Regions from separate parts of the Duganella sp. Root198D2 genome, predicted to be linked through region 1. Evidence: riboswitches for the same ligand, from Rfam matches in the RefSeq annotation. Region 1 holds a riboswitch; each other region holds the start of a gene.

The links. A riboswitch is a leader RNA that binds a small molecule or an ion and turns the genes downstream of it on or off. The one in region 1 is predicted to bind cobalamin.
Region 2: linked by a shared signal. The riboswitch ahead of ASE26_RS14015 (TonB-dependent receptor) and the one ahead of ASE26_RS18165 (TonB-dependent siderophore receptor) in region 1 are both predicted to bind cobalamin.
Region 3: linked by a shared signal. The riboswitch ahead of ASE26_RS19500 (TonB-dependent receptor domain-containing protein) and the one ahead of ASE26_RS18165 (TonB-dependent siderophore receptor) in region 1 are both predicted to bind cobalamin.

What each region holds. Positions count from the first base shown of each region.
Region 1 is NZ_LMIC01000023.1:79,654-84,031, reverse strand. It holds gene ASE26_RS18180 (TonB-dependent receptor) at 1-159, shown strand, start outside; gene ASE26_RS18175 (cupin domain-containing protein) at 314-631, shown strand; gene ASE26_RS18170 (TetR/AcrR family transcriptional regulator) at 637-1,236, shown strand; cobalamin riboswitch at 1,328-1,546, shown strand; gene ASE26_RS18165 (TonB-dependent siderophore receptor) at 1,782-3,782, shown strand; gene ASE26_RS18160 (PepSY domain-containing protein) at 3,770-4,378, shown strand, end outside.
Region 2 is NZ_LMIC01000012.1:320,817-325,194, reverse strand. It holds gene ASE26_RS14020 (TetR family transcriptional regulator) at 1-223, shown strand, start outside; gene ASE26_RS14015 (TonB-dependent receptor) at 172-2,217, opposite strand; cobalamin riboswitch at 2,291-2,518, opposite strand; gene bluB (5,6-dimethylbenzimidazole synthase) at 2,520-3,173, opposite strand; gene ASE26_RS14005 (ferredoxin) at 3,182-3,514, opposite strand; gene cobJ (precorrin-3B C(17)-methyltransferase) at 3,511-4,378, opposite strand, start outside.
Region 3 is NZ_LMIC01000024.1:15,117-19,494, reverse strand. It holds gene cobT (nicotinate-nucleotide--dimethylbenzimidazole phosphoribosyltransferase) at 1-436, shown strand, start outside; gene ASE26_RS19510 (adenosylcobinamide-GDP ribazoletransferase) at 443-1,210, shown strand; gene ASE26_RS19505 (histidine phosphatase family protein) at 1,201-1,740, shown strand; cobalamin riboswitch at 1,735-1,956, shown strand; gene ASE26_RS19500 (TonB-dependent receptor domain-containing protein) at 2,025-3,863, shown strand; gene ASE26_RS19495 (iron ABC transporter permease) at 3,883-4,378, shown strand, end outside.

The DNA of each region.
Region 1 (4,378 bases):
TTCAACAAGAACCTCAAGCTGCGCGCCGGCGTGATTAATGTCGCCGATACCGCGCCGCCATTCACCAACCAGTCGCGCTACTTCGAAGTGACCTGGGACCCGACCTACGGTGACCCACGCGGCCGGTCGTTCTTTGCCAACCTGCAGTACAAGTTCTGATCCCCCTCAAGCGTCCGATACCGGCCTCGAGACCAAGCAACAGGCACCGAGCAAGCCAGGGTCATGCCCTGGCTTGCTCCAGATGAACCTGCCATTGACAACCTAACGAACGTTAGTTAGAGTTCCGTATTCCTTATGAGATGGAAATCAGCAAATGAATTTGGTTCGGCAAATTAACCGTGAATGGTGCGATTCAGGCATTCCCGGGATTCAGACATGTTCGACCTGGACAGGTAATGACGGCGACGGCGGCTACTTGGCCAGGTTCCAGGCGGGCGCACGCTTTCCAAAACATTCCCATCATGGGTGGGAGCAAATCTGTATTCTGGAAGGCGCTATCCGCTTCAATGACGTCGAGATGCGGGCAGGAGACGTACTTCATGTCCAGGGAAGCGACGAGCATGAGGCCTACGCATTGGAAGAAGCGCTTCTGTTCGTTGCCCACCGCGGTGGCATCGAGATTCTGGAGTGACACCCATGGCGCCTGTCAAAGCAAATCAAGCGTCACTCACCCGGGAGGCCATTCTGGGCGCGGCGATACGCCTGTTTCAGCAGTTCGGTTTCAGCACACTGGGAATGCGGCAAATCGCTGATAACCTACAGATTAAGGCACCGAGCCTTTACCATCATTTCGCATCGAAAGAAGATCTGGCCCGACAGGCAATGCAACTATATCGAGAAGAGCAGGCATCAAGGCTGAATGCGATTTCCGGATCAGGTAGCTTGACGCTTGCTGAGCACCTTCGGCAATACACCGAACTCTTCGCGCAAATGCTGGAGGACGGCAAGCGGCCTTGCATGTACCTGATGATGGTGCGCGAACCGTCGTTCCAGGAGCGTACATGCATTGAAGAGTTACAGCGGTTTGCAACGCAGAATATAGACTGGCTAGAGAAGATTCTGCACAGCGAACCGGCCAATTTGAGATTGCGGCAGGACGGCGCAGAGCGCGAACTCGCCGAGTTAATCTTTGCGTCGTTGGAGGGAATAATGGCCGTTTCGATGGTAGAAAAATCCCCTCACCTGGCTTTTCGAAGAAGAGCACACAACCTTCTGAACGTTGTGTTGGCTTCGTGACTGCTCAGCATTGATCCATTTCACACGGCCGTGGACGAAGTACCCCTGTCGTGGCCCAAATTTACCTCTGATCGCATTTTGCATGTAGAATGCGCGCCAATACGTGAAAGGTGCCCTTCTGCTTGTCGGCCGAAGGGTGAAACGGGAAGCCGGTGACGCGCGGGATTTTCATCTCGCACCATTCCGGCGCAGTCCCCGCTGCTGTAAGCCTGACGACTCTGATCAACCGCCACTGTCCAACGCACGGGAAGGCACGATCAGGGAAGAATGAAGGCAAGCCAGAAGACCGGCCAGTCACGATGATTAAGCAAAGCCCGGGGTGTGGCTCTTGCAAGATATGTTTCGCCGTTTTCCATTTATCGCTAAAGCTACCGCACTCGGTCGTTGTGCGCACTCGCGCTCGCAATGCGCGCGTGCCATGCCGTCCCAGCAGAAATCCATCCATGTCCTCATCCCGACCAGCCCGCTCCCCTTCCCTGCGCCCTATCGTTGCCGCGATCTCTGTGCTTTTCACTTCCGCTGCCTGGGCTCAGCAAACCGAGATCATGCCAACCGTAACCGTACAGGGAGCGACGGCGTATGAGGGCCTCGGACTGACGCGCCCTGGCGCTACGGCAAGCAGATTGGACCTGACCGCACAGGAACTGCCGGCCAGCGTCGACTCCCTCAGCGCCGACACGATGCAGGCGCGTGGCGACCTGCTGGTCAAGGATGCCATCACGCGTACTACCGGCCTGACAGATACGAGCTCGCCGGGTAACGGAGTCGCCTACTCTGCACGCGGCTTCAGCGGCAACAGCGCCATTGCGCTACTGGAGAATGGCCAGCGCCCGCAAGTCGGTTCCGGTACGGCCACCTATCCGTCCGACCCCTGGGGCTATGAATACATCGACGTGCTGCGCGGCCCGGGGTCCGTGGTCTATGGCAGCGGCACCACCGGCGCAACCATCAACGCCGTACGCAAAGCTCCACAGCGCGCCACCAGCTTCGAGGCCATGGCTGGTGTCGGCGGCGGCAAGACCTTGCGCGGCGGTGTCGGCGCAACTGGCGCACTCGGCGAGAAAGCGGCGTTCCGCATCGACGCCTATGCCGATCATAGCGAAGGTTTCATCGACCGCGGCCAATCCCGCCGCGGCAAGATCCTGTCCAGCCTGACCTGTTCATTGGCGCCCGGCCTCGACCTCGACTTCTCGCTCGACCACCTGGAACAAAAACCGCAGCGCTACTTTGGCACGCCCCTTGTCAATGGCCGTATCGCGCGCGAACTTCGCGACCAGAACTACAACGTCGGCGATGCCGACATCTCGTACAAGGATGACAAAGCCGTTGCCCGCTTCACCTGGCGTGTCAGCCCGGTATTGGCCATCAGTAACGAGCTCGCTTACATGAAGGTGCACCGGAACTGGCGCAATGCGGAATATTATTCCTATGATGCGCAAGCCAAGGTGGTGGAGCGAAGCGACTATATCGCCATCCGGCATGAGCAGGAACAGACCGGCAATCGACTGGAAGCACGCTGGAACGGCGGAGACAACCGCGTCGTAGCTGGCTGGGAAGCTGCTGTCATCAACTTCACCCACGCCAACAACTCGCCCTACGGCGGATCATCCACAGTAGCCCCGACTGGCTTCAATCCGGGCCTGTTTGCCAGCCCTGATCCGCTGCGGCCTGACTTCAGCACCGATACCACCACCAATGCCGTGTATGTGGAAGATGCCTACGCCATCAACCCAAGCCTTTTGATGCTTGCCGGTTTCCGCCACGACCAGTACAAGGTCGAGCGCGCCAGCCTGCGCGGTGCCGCCGGCTTTACCACCAGGCTGCATTCGAACGCAGTGCGCCTGGGCCTGACCTGGAAGCTGGCCGCCGACGCTTCCCTGTACGGGCAGGTCAGCAGCGGCAGCGACCCGGTTGGCAGTTTGCTGTCGCTGAACCTGGCCAGCAGCCGCTACAAGCTGACCAGCTCGCGCCAAGTCGAAACCGGCATCAAGCAATCCCTGGCGAACGGCAAGGCTGAATGGACTGCGGCACTGTACCGCATCAGCAAGAACGACATCATCACGCGCGATCCATCCAGTCCGGCGCTGTCGATCCAGGGCGGATCGCAATCGTCGCGTGGCGCGGAGTTTACCTCCAGTGTGACCCTATTGCCGGAATGGCGCCTGGAGGCCAATGCGGCCTACACCGATGCCCGGTTCGACCAGTTGATCGAAAGCGGCAATCGCTCGCGCGCTGGGATGCGTCCGGCCGACGTACCAAAGATCTCGTCCAACGTGTGGCTGAACTACCATGCAGACTCATGGCGCGTGGCGATCGGCGCGCGCTACGTTGGCGAACGCTATATCGACAATGGCAACACGCAGGCGCTCGCCGCGTATACCACGATGGACGCGTCGCTTGGCTGGAACGTCAACCGCAATGTGCTGCTGCAGCTGAACCTGCGCAACCTGAGCGACAAGCTTTATGCCAGCACCTCATACAGCGATAGCCAGTACCTGCTGGGCGAGCGCCGCCACGCCGAGCTGACCGTGCAGTGGCGTTACTGATCTCCCGCACCGTGGGATCGTGGAAACGCCAGCTGCACCTGCTGCACCGCTGGCTCGGCATCGCCATCGGCTTGCTCGTGCTGATGTGGTTCATCTCCGGCATCGTCATGATGTACGTGCCATATCCTGCCCTTAACAAGCAGGAACGCATGGCGTGGCTGGCGCCATTGGATATCCAGCAGGTCAAGGCCAGCGCCTGGGATGCATGGCAATCTTCCGGCCAAGCCGGCGTTCCCTCTGCGGTAAAGATCAATACCATTGCAGGACGTCCTGCCTATCACTTCATGCGCGATGGCCGCCGGTGGTCAGCCTGGGCGGACACCGGCACCGCTCTGGAAGTCACGGAGGCTATCGCCCAGGCCTCAGCCAGAAATGCGGCGCCTGGAGCAAGCAGCCTGGCGGTGGACCGGATTGACCTGGACCAGTGGTCTTTTGGTTCCGTCAGCGGACATCGGCCGCTGTACCGGGTTCGGGCGAACGACGATGTGGGCAGTGTCCTGTATGTGTCCAGCCGCACTGGCGAGTTAGTGCGGGACGCCACGCGCAACGAGCGTGGCTGGAACTGGGTTGGCTCGGTCATGCACTGGATCTATTTC
Region 2 (4,378 bases), on a different contig from region 1:
GCTGCCCAAGGCTACCGACGCGGAGCGCACATTGGCGAGCGACCTGGTGATGGATACGCTCAGCGCCGTCGGGCAGCAGTTTTCACAAGAGCCCCGCAGCGACGAAGAAATTACAGCCTATGCAGGCGCCCTGGCCGATATGCTGTGCGCATACCTGGCCGGGCTGGGCGCTCAGAACACCGCGCGCAAGGTCAAACGCACCGTACGTGGTTCGCCGGGGTGAAAGTGAATGTCGGATACGCCCTCTGCCGGCTCGCCGGCAAGTCGTGAGGGGTAGTAGTAATCGACATCGCTCGCCTCGCGGTCGAACAGGTTGAACACGTCGGCCGTCAATTGCCAACGGCGATCGAAGCGATAGGTAGTGCGCAGGTAGGCAAGCGCCGTGCTGGCTGAGCGAATGCTGTTATCTTCCACCAGCGGACGCGGACCGAAATAGCGCAGCTGGAACGCACCGGACCATGGGCCGATGTCGTTCAGTGTCGCACCAAATGACACCACCTTTTCCACAGCGCCCGGAACACGGTCGCCGGCCGCATCGAACTCCGTGTAGCGGGCGCGCGAATAGGCCAGGTCGAAGTCCAGCAGCAAATGGCTGGTGGCTGCATAGTGGTTGTTCCATTCGATGCCGGAACGTTTACTGGCGCGGCTAGGTGCGGTGTCGCCTGCATCGCCGGAGAACACCAGCTCGGAGCCAGAACGCAGGCGCCACAGCGCCATCGAGCTTTGCAAGCCAGGCACGAACTCGCTGCGTGCGCCGATTTCCGAGCCACGTGTCTTCACCAGCGGTGTGACGGGCTCGACGGGCTCGCGCTCGCGTGGCGACAGGCGGGCCGTGGCGCCGCGCGCGTCGTTGCTATGGAAGCCTTCTCCGTAGTTCACGAAAAACTCCGTCTTGCTCCAGGGCCCCAGGATCAATGAGAGCTTGGGCGATGCAATGTGATCGTTCACCTTCCCGGAGTTTTCCAGGATAGAGCTGGCGACATCAAAGCTGTAGCGGTCATAACGCAGGCCGGTGATGGAGCGCAGCCAAGGCGTCCACTGCACGGTGTTCTGGAACCACACCGCCACGCTGCCTTCTGTCACGCGCGACTCGGCGATCGGGTGCAGCACGCGCTGCTGCGTCGTTGCATACAGGCCGACCGGGGCAATGCGGTCGAAGCGGCCCTGCACGCCGATGCTGTTTTCCATCGAGCGGTCACCAAATTGCCCGAACCAGGTCTGGGTCAGGTCGAAGCCAGTCATCTTGCGGCGTTCGGTTTGCAGGACCTGGTCGCCGTTGACCGGATCATCCAGGAAGTAGGTGACGTCGTTGTACAGCGCCAGGTCATTGCGCACCACGTAGGCGTGGGCTTCCGTCAGCGAATCGCCAACACGCTTGCGCCATTCGCCGGAAAGGCTGTAGCGCGCCGTGCGGCCGCCATCGCTTGGATCGGCCGCGCCAAACTCGTCGAGGCGCCCGTCCTGCACTGCGCGCAACGGAATCTGGCTGGTAGCGTGCCAGCCTGCTTTGTAAGCCATGCCGGTAATGCTGAATCGTTCCGCGCTGGTCCCCGAGCTGTAGCGCAGCACGCCAGTCGACTTGTGGAATCTCTCCGGCATCTGCCATGGGCCGTCGTTGTGGCCCAGATCCAGTGCGTACAACAGGTTGCCGTTGCCAACCTCGGTGGAATTCGCCACGACGCCGCGGCGATAGGCATGCACACCGGCGGTAAGCGATGCGAAGCCTTCGTTCAGCTTATCGGCCAGACCCATGTGCGCAGCACCAGCCGAGGCGAAGTCGCCTTCGTCGGCGTAATAAGGGCCTTTGCGGTAGCGGATCTTGCTTACCAGCTCCGGGATCAGAAAGTTGAGGTCCGTGTAGCCCTGGCCGTGTCCGTGTGTACGCATATTGACCGGCATGCCGTCGACGAAGGTGGCGAAGTCGGTGCCGTGGTCCAGATTGAAGCCGCGCAGGTAGTATTGGTTCGCCTTGCCATCGCCGCTATGCTGGGCGACGATCATGCCCGGAACGAATTCCAGGATTTCGCCGGGCCGCAAAGCGGGCCGGTTGGCAATCAATGCTGCGGTGATGGTTCCTTCGCTGGCTGCGTCGGAAGTGCGGATGCCATTGTCGTAGTGGTGGCCAACAACGTACACCCTTGCTGGTGCTTCCTGCTCTTGTGCGTGCGCGACAGCGCACAACGCCCCCGCGATCATGGGGATCAATGATTTTTTCATTATGGATGCTTGAATCGGCAATCCCGCCCACCTCCCCGTGAGCGCGACCGAACAGCGCACGCATCGTTGCCGACGTGTGCACCACCTGTCTGGCCGGTATCCGGGCTGGCAAGGCGGACCGTCTTGCCTTCCCATGCTTGCGCACAGTGGCTTGAGAGACGACCTGTCGTGAAGAACGACGCTTGCTTACCGTTGCGGGGGCAGCACACCTTGGCTTGCTGGCTGAAGCAGCATGGCCATGTGTTTCCCGTTTAACTGCGCGCTTGAACGCGCGCGAGGCACCAAACGGCGGCGATTATACGCTATGCATTGTTGTTATCCTGCCACCTGTCGGTATAAACCAGGTCGGCAAGTTTGCCGCGCTTTGCCCACCCTTCGAGTTCCAGCATCGGCTTGGGATAGAAGCCGGCAACGTGACCCAGGCAGATGATGGCGACCGGTTTGCCGCCCTCCGGTATGCCCAGCAAAGACGCCAGCCTGGCCGGGTCGAATAGCGACACCCAGCCCATACCCAAGCCTTCAGCGCGGGCGGCCAGCCACATGTTCTGGATGGCGCAGGCGACCGAGGCCAGGTCCATCTCGGGCAAAGTGCGGCGGCCGAAGATGTGCCTTTCGCGCTGGTCCATCAGGGCCGCCACCAGCACTTCGCCGCATTCGCGGATACCTTCGACCTTCAGCCGCATGAATTCCTCGTTGCGCTCGCCCAGGGCTGCGGCGGTAGCCTGGCGTTCTTCATCGACCAGCCGGTACATCTGCTCGCGCAAAGCGGGGTCCTGGATGCGGATGAAGCGCCACGGCTGCATCAGCCCAACGCTGGGCGCCTGGTGGGCTGCGGCCAGCAGGCGCATGAGCAGGTCTTCATCCACTGCACCGGGCACGAAGTGACGCACGTCGCGCCGTTCGGCAATCACACGATAAACGGCATCAATTCCTGCCTGGTCAAAACTACTCTGCACTTCTACTCTCACTGTTGATGGAACACGATTTCCTCGACGGCCTGTCCATTGCACAGGTGTTGGTCGATGATGCGGTCCATGTTCTCGGGAGTGACATTGTAGTACCAGGTGCCATCCGGCTGGACGCAGGCGATCGGGCCGCCCTTGCAGGCGGCGAAGCAGCTTACCCGGCTGCGCTTCACACGCAGCTCGCCTTCGTTCAGGCCCGCGGCCTTGAATTTATCTCCAAGACTATCGAACAAGGCCTGCGCTTGGCCGTCGGCGGTGCAGCGCGGGCCGGTACAGATCAGCAGATGGCGGTGGTAGCTGCTGATTTTTGGTTTGACTGGAGCGTCGCTCATGCCTCGCCCCCGTCCACTTCAGTGACTGTTTCGGCTTGCCACGGCTCGTCCAGCGTGGCCTGGATGTAGTCGGCCGGTAGGCGGTACTGCGCTGCCAGTGTTTCGATGCTGGCGCCGGCTTCGTGTTCGGCGCGCAGCGTATCCAGCCATCCCAGCAAGCCGGTCGACAGCGAGCGGCCTGCGCGTTCACCTTCGCGCGTCGTCCCGCCCTCTTGCATATCGTATTTGTTGGCGTAGCCGCGCGGGGTGACCATCAGGCCATTACGGATGAAGGTATTGCTGTTGCCGATCAGGACGGTGCTAAGCATGCCGATGTCGGCGTCGCCCATGCAGTCCAGGGTGGTGAAGACAATGTTTTCGCGGCGGCGGTAGGCACTCTTGACGATGGCCACGGGGGTGTCGGGGCGGCGGTGGCGCAGGAACAGGCGTTGCGCTTCAACGATCTGGCGCGTGCGGCGGCCGCTTTTCGGGTTGTACAGCGCCACCACAAAGTCCGCCATCGCTACCGCATCCAGGCGGCGTGCGATGGTTGGCCAGGGCGTCAGCAGGTCGGACAGCGAGATCGCGCAGAAGTCGTGCGTCAGCGGTGCGCCGACCAGGGCGGCGCAGCTATTCAGTGCGGATGCGCCGGGGATGATCTCCACCTGCACCGGGTCCTCCGGCGTCCAGCCGGACTGGAACAGCACCTCGTAGGTCGGGCCGGCCATGCCGTAGACGCCGGCGTCGCCGGAAGAGATCAGCGCGACCTTCTTGCCGGCGCGTGCCGCCTCCAGGGCGCTGACTGCGCGGTCCAGTTCCTCCGTCATCGATTTGCGGATGATTTCCTTGCCTTCAATGAGGTCGGCCACCAGCTTGATGTAGGTG
Region 3 (4,378 bases), on a different contig from region 1:
GCCGGAAGGCGTGCTGCACAAGCAACGCGTGATCGAAGCGGCCATGGCCCGGCACGCGGATGCGCAGGGCGGCCTGCAGGCTTTGGCGACTTTCGGCGGCCTGGAGATCGCGATGATGGCCGGCGCCATGCTGAAGGCCGCCGAACGCCGCATGGTACTCCTGATTGACGGCTTCATCGTCACCAGCGCCCTGCTGGTGGCCTCCCGCGTGCAGCCGGCAATCCTGGATTACTGCGTCTTCTCGCACTGCTCCGACGAGAATGGCCATAAGCGCATGCTGGACTTCCTTGGCGGCCGCGCGCTGCTGGACCTGGGCCTGCGCCTGGGCGAAGGCACCGGCGCCGCGCTGGCCGTGCCGCTGCTGCACGCTGCCGTCAACTTCCTGAACCAGATGGCGACTTTCGAGTCGGCCCAGGTCAGCGAGAAGTCCGAGTAATCGCCCATGCAGCAGCTGCGCCTGTTCTTCATTGCACTGCAATTCTTCACGCGCCTGCCTATTCCGCGCTGGGTCGGTTTCGAGCCGGACTGGCTGCATCATGCCTCGCGCTACTTCCCTGCTGTAGGGCTGGTGGTGGCGGCGATTGCGGGGGGCGTCTACGCGGCGGCCGCATTCGTGCTGCCGCCGGCGGTTGCCGTGCTGCTGTCTACCGCTGCCGCCATTTATGCCACCGGCGCTTTCCACGAGGACGGGTTTGCCGATAGCTGCGACGGCCTTGGCGGCGGCCACACGCGCGAGCGCGTTCTGGAAATCATGAAGGATTCGCGCATCGGTGCCTATGGCGCCATCGGCATCGGCCTGATGCTGGCGACCAAGGTGGCGACGCTGGCCAGCATGCCGAAGCTGGCGGTGCTGGGCGCGCTGCTGGCGGCGCACCCGCTGTCGCGCCTCATGGCCTGCTCCCTGATCTGGCGCATGGAGTATGCGCGGGCCGAGGGCAAGGCCAAGCCGCTGGCGCAGGAGATGCGCAACGGCGAATTTGCCATCGCAGCGCTGACCGCAGCCCTCCCGGCCGCGGGTGCCGTGGCCCTGGGCTGGCTGTCGCCTGCCGCACTGGGCGCCGGCTTGGCCGGCATGCTGCTGGCAACGTTTTGGCTGGCACGCAAATTCCAGCGGCGCCTGGGCGGCTATACCGGCGACTGCCTCGGCGCCGTCCAGCAATTGACGGAAGCCGTGTTCAACCTCGGCGTGCTGGCCTGCGTGTGGAACTGATCCTTATCCGCCACCCCCAGCCCGACGTCGCATCCGGCGTGTGCTACGGCAGCAGCGACATCCCGGCGGCGGCGGACGCCCTCGCCGCCGGCTACGCCGCGCTGGCACCGCAACTGGCCGATGTCCTGGCGCGGGGCTATCGCCTGTATTCAAGTCCCCTGCAACGCTGCACTGCCCTGGCCTCCCTGCTGGGCGCCTTCGCGCCCGACGCACGCCTGATGGAAATGAATTTCGGCACTTGGGAACTGCGCAGCTGGCCCGACATCGCACGCGCCGAGGTCGATGCCTGGGCCGCCGACCTGCTCGGCTACCGCCCCGGCGGCGGCGAAACCGTGCGCGAAGTGGCCGGCCGGGTGCAATCCTTCCTCGACGCGCTACAGCACGACGCCATCGTGGTCTGCCACGCCGGCACCATCCGCTTGATGGCTGCCATCGCCGCCGGCGAGCCCCTGCAACAGGCGGCCGCCAAGCCAAACCACATCAAGTATTGCGAGATCCTTCGCTTGTCCTGGCCCGCCAAGCCCGTATAATGGCGGGGTTTTGGTGCCCGCAATCGAATTCTCGAATGCAGTTAAACGGGAAACACGGCGCTGTCCCTGACAGCCAACGTGTGCTGCCCCCGCAACGGTAAGCAAGTGCCGCCTTCAATGTGCGGCAGCGACCTCCCGGCCACTGTGCGAAAGCATGGGAAGGCCAGGCCGCCAGACTTGCCAGCCCGGATACCGGCCAGACCAGGTGGGAACGCGCCCTGCGCCCGTTCCTGTTCATGCCGGCTTACGGGGACGTGGGCCGGCGGCCCGTTAAGAAAGTTGTCATGTCTTTTCCCGTCACACGGCAAGCGGCCCTCGCGTCGCTGGCACTGGCCGTTGCCGCACCTGCCGTCCAGGCACAAACCCAGGTTCCGGTATTGAATTCCGTGCTGGTCACCGCCACCCGCACGCCGCAGGCAGCGCGCGACATCATCAGCGACACGCTGGCCATCGGCGCCGAAGAAATCGCGCGCAGCGGCGCCGGCTCCATCACTGAATTGCTGCAGCGCCAGCGCGGCATCGAAGTTACCCGCAATGGCGGCCCCGGCACCAACGCCAGCGTTTTCCTGCGCGGCTCCAACGGCAACCAGGTCATCGTACTGGTCGACGGCGTGCGCATCGGGTCCGCCAGCAGCGGCGCGGCGGCATGGAACGCGATTCCGCTGGGCGCGGTGGACCATATCGAGGTCGTCTACGGCCCGCTGAGCACCTTGTACGGTGCCGACGCTATCGGCGGCGTGGTGCAGATCTTCACCAGGAAAGGCCAGGGCAGCCTGGCGCTGGATGCCAGCGTGTTGGCAGGTACTTACGGTACGCGTTCCGGCAGCGCTGGTATTTCCGGCAGCGCCGGCGCCTTCAATTACGCGCTCAGCGCGGGCAAGGAACGCTCCCACGGCTTCTCCGCGACTCTGCCGGCAAGCACCAGCTACAACAAGGACGACGACGGCTACGAGCGCAAACACGCCAATGGGCAGCTGGCATGGCAGGTCGCGCGCGGCCACGAACTGGGCGCTCTGTTCCTGCATAGCGACCAGGAAGCGGGCTTCGACAGCGGCAGCAAGGTACGCGCATGGAGCACGCAAAAGATTGACACAGTCGCGGTTTATTCGCGCAATCGCCTGAGCGACGTGTGGCAGATGACGACGCAAGCTGCGCAATCGCGCGACAAGTCCGGCAGCTTCACCGCCAGCGCCAGCCAGATCGACACCAGGCAGGCCCAATACAGCTGGCAGAACGATATTGCGCTGGGATCCGATAGCCTGCAGCTGCTGGCCGAACATCGCAAGGAAGAAATCGAATCCAATACCGCAGCCCTGGTACGCGAGCGCAGTACCACTTCCTGGGCTGCCAGCTACAACATGAAGCGCGGCGAGCATCTGCTGGCCGCAGCCGCCCGCAATGACGACAGCTCTCAGTATGGTTCAAAGCGCACCGGCTCGCTGGGCTACGGCTACCGCTTCACGCCAGGGCTGCGCGTCAACGCCAGCTATGGCAGCAGCTTCCGGGCGCCGACCTTCAATGAGCTGTACTACCCAGGCTACGGCTTGCCGGCCAATCGTCCGGAACAGGGTCGCAACCGCGAGATCGGCATCCACTTCGAGCAGGGCGGCACCGCACTGGGTGCTGTCGCCTATCGCAACAAGCTGACCGACCTGCTGGTAAACACCACGCCTTGCCCACGGCCCGGCTTCCGCAACGGCTGCGCCTACAACGTCAACCAGGCCACGCTGGAAGGCATTTCGCTGTCGGCACGCCAGCAACTGGGCAACAGCTTCACGCTGTCCGCCAGCGCAGACCTGCAAAATCCGCAAGACGACGGCAGCGGCAAGCTGCTGGTGCGCCGCGCCAGGCGCCACGGCAATGTGGCGCTGGAATATACTGCGGGCAACCTGAATACCGGCGCCGAATGGCAGGTGTCCAGCTATCGCTTCGACGACGCGGCCAACCGCAACCGCCTGGGCGGCTATGGTTTGCTGAACCTGTATGCGGCCTGGGAATTCGACCGTTCCTGGACCGCCACCCTGCGCTTGAACAACGTGGCCGACAAACACCATGAACTGGCGCGCAACTACGCCACCGCCGGTTCCGCCGTGTATGCCGGCCTGCGCTACAGCTACAAATAAATGAGATAAGCTGCCCGTTATGCATCCTCTTTCCGCCAACCTGCGCCTGCGCGCCGTTACCGTCATCATCCTGCTGCTGCTGTTATCGCTGGCCAGCCTGGTGGCTGCCGGCATGATCGGATCGGTCAGTATTCCGCTGGCCGACATGCCTGGGGCGCTGAAGGAATTCATCAGCGGCCAGCCTGCCTCCTTGCCCGGCCATTTGCTTGGCCTGCGCGCCGAACGGGCCGCTACGGCTTTCGTCACCGGCGCTTCGCTGTCGCTGGCTGGCGTGATGATGCAGGCCTTGCTGCGTAACCCGCTGGCCGACCCTTATGTACTGGGCATTTCGTCGGGCGCCTCGGTCGGCGCCCTGGCGGCGTTATTGTTCATGTGCGCAGCGTGGATGGTGGATGCCGCCTCCTTCGCCGGCGCGGTCGTGGTATCGATGATGCTGTACTTCCTGGCGCGGCGCGACCTGCGCGGCGGCACCGCGGCGGAAGGCGGGACGGCCCTGCTGCTGTTGACCGGAGTGA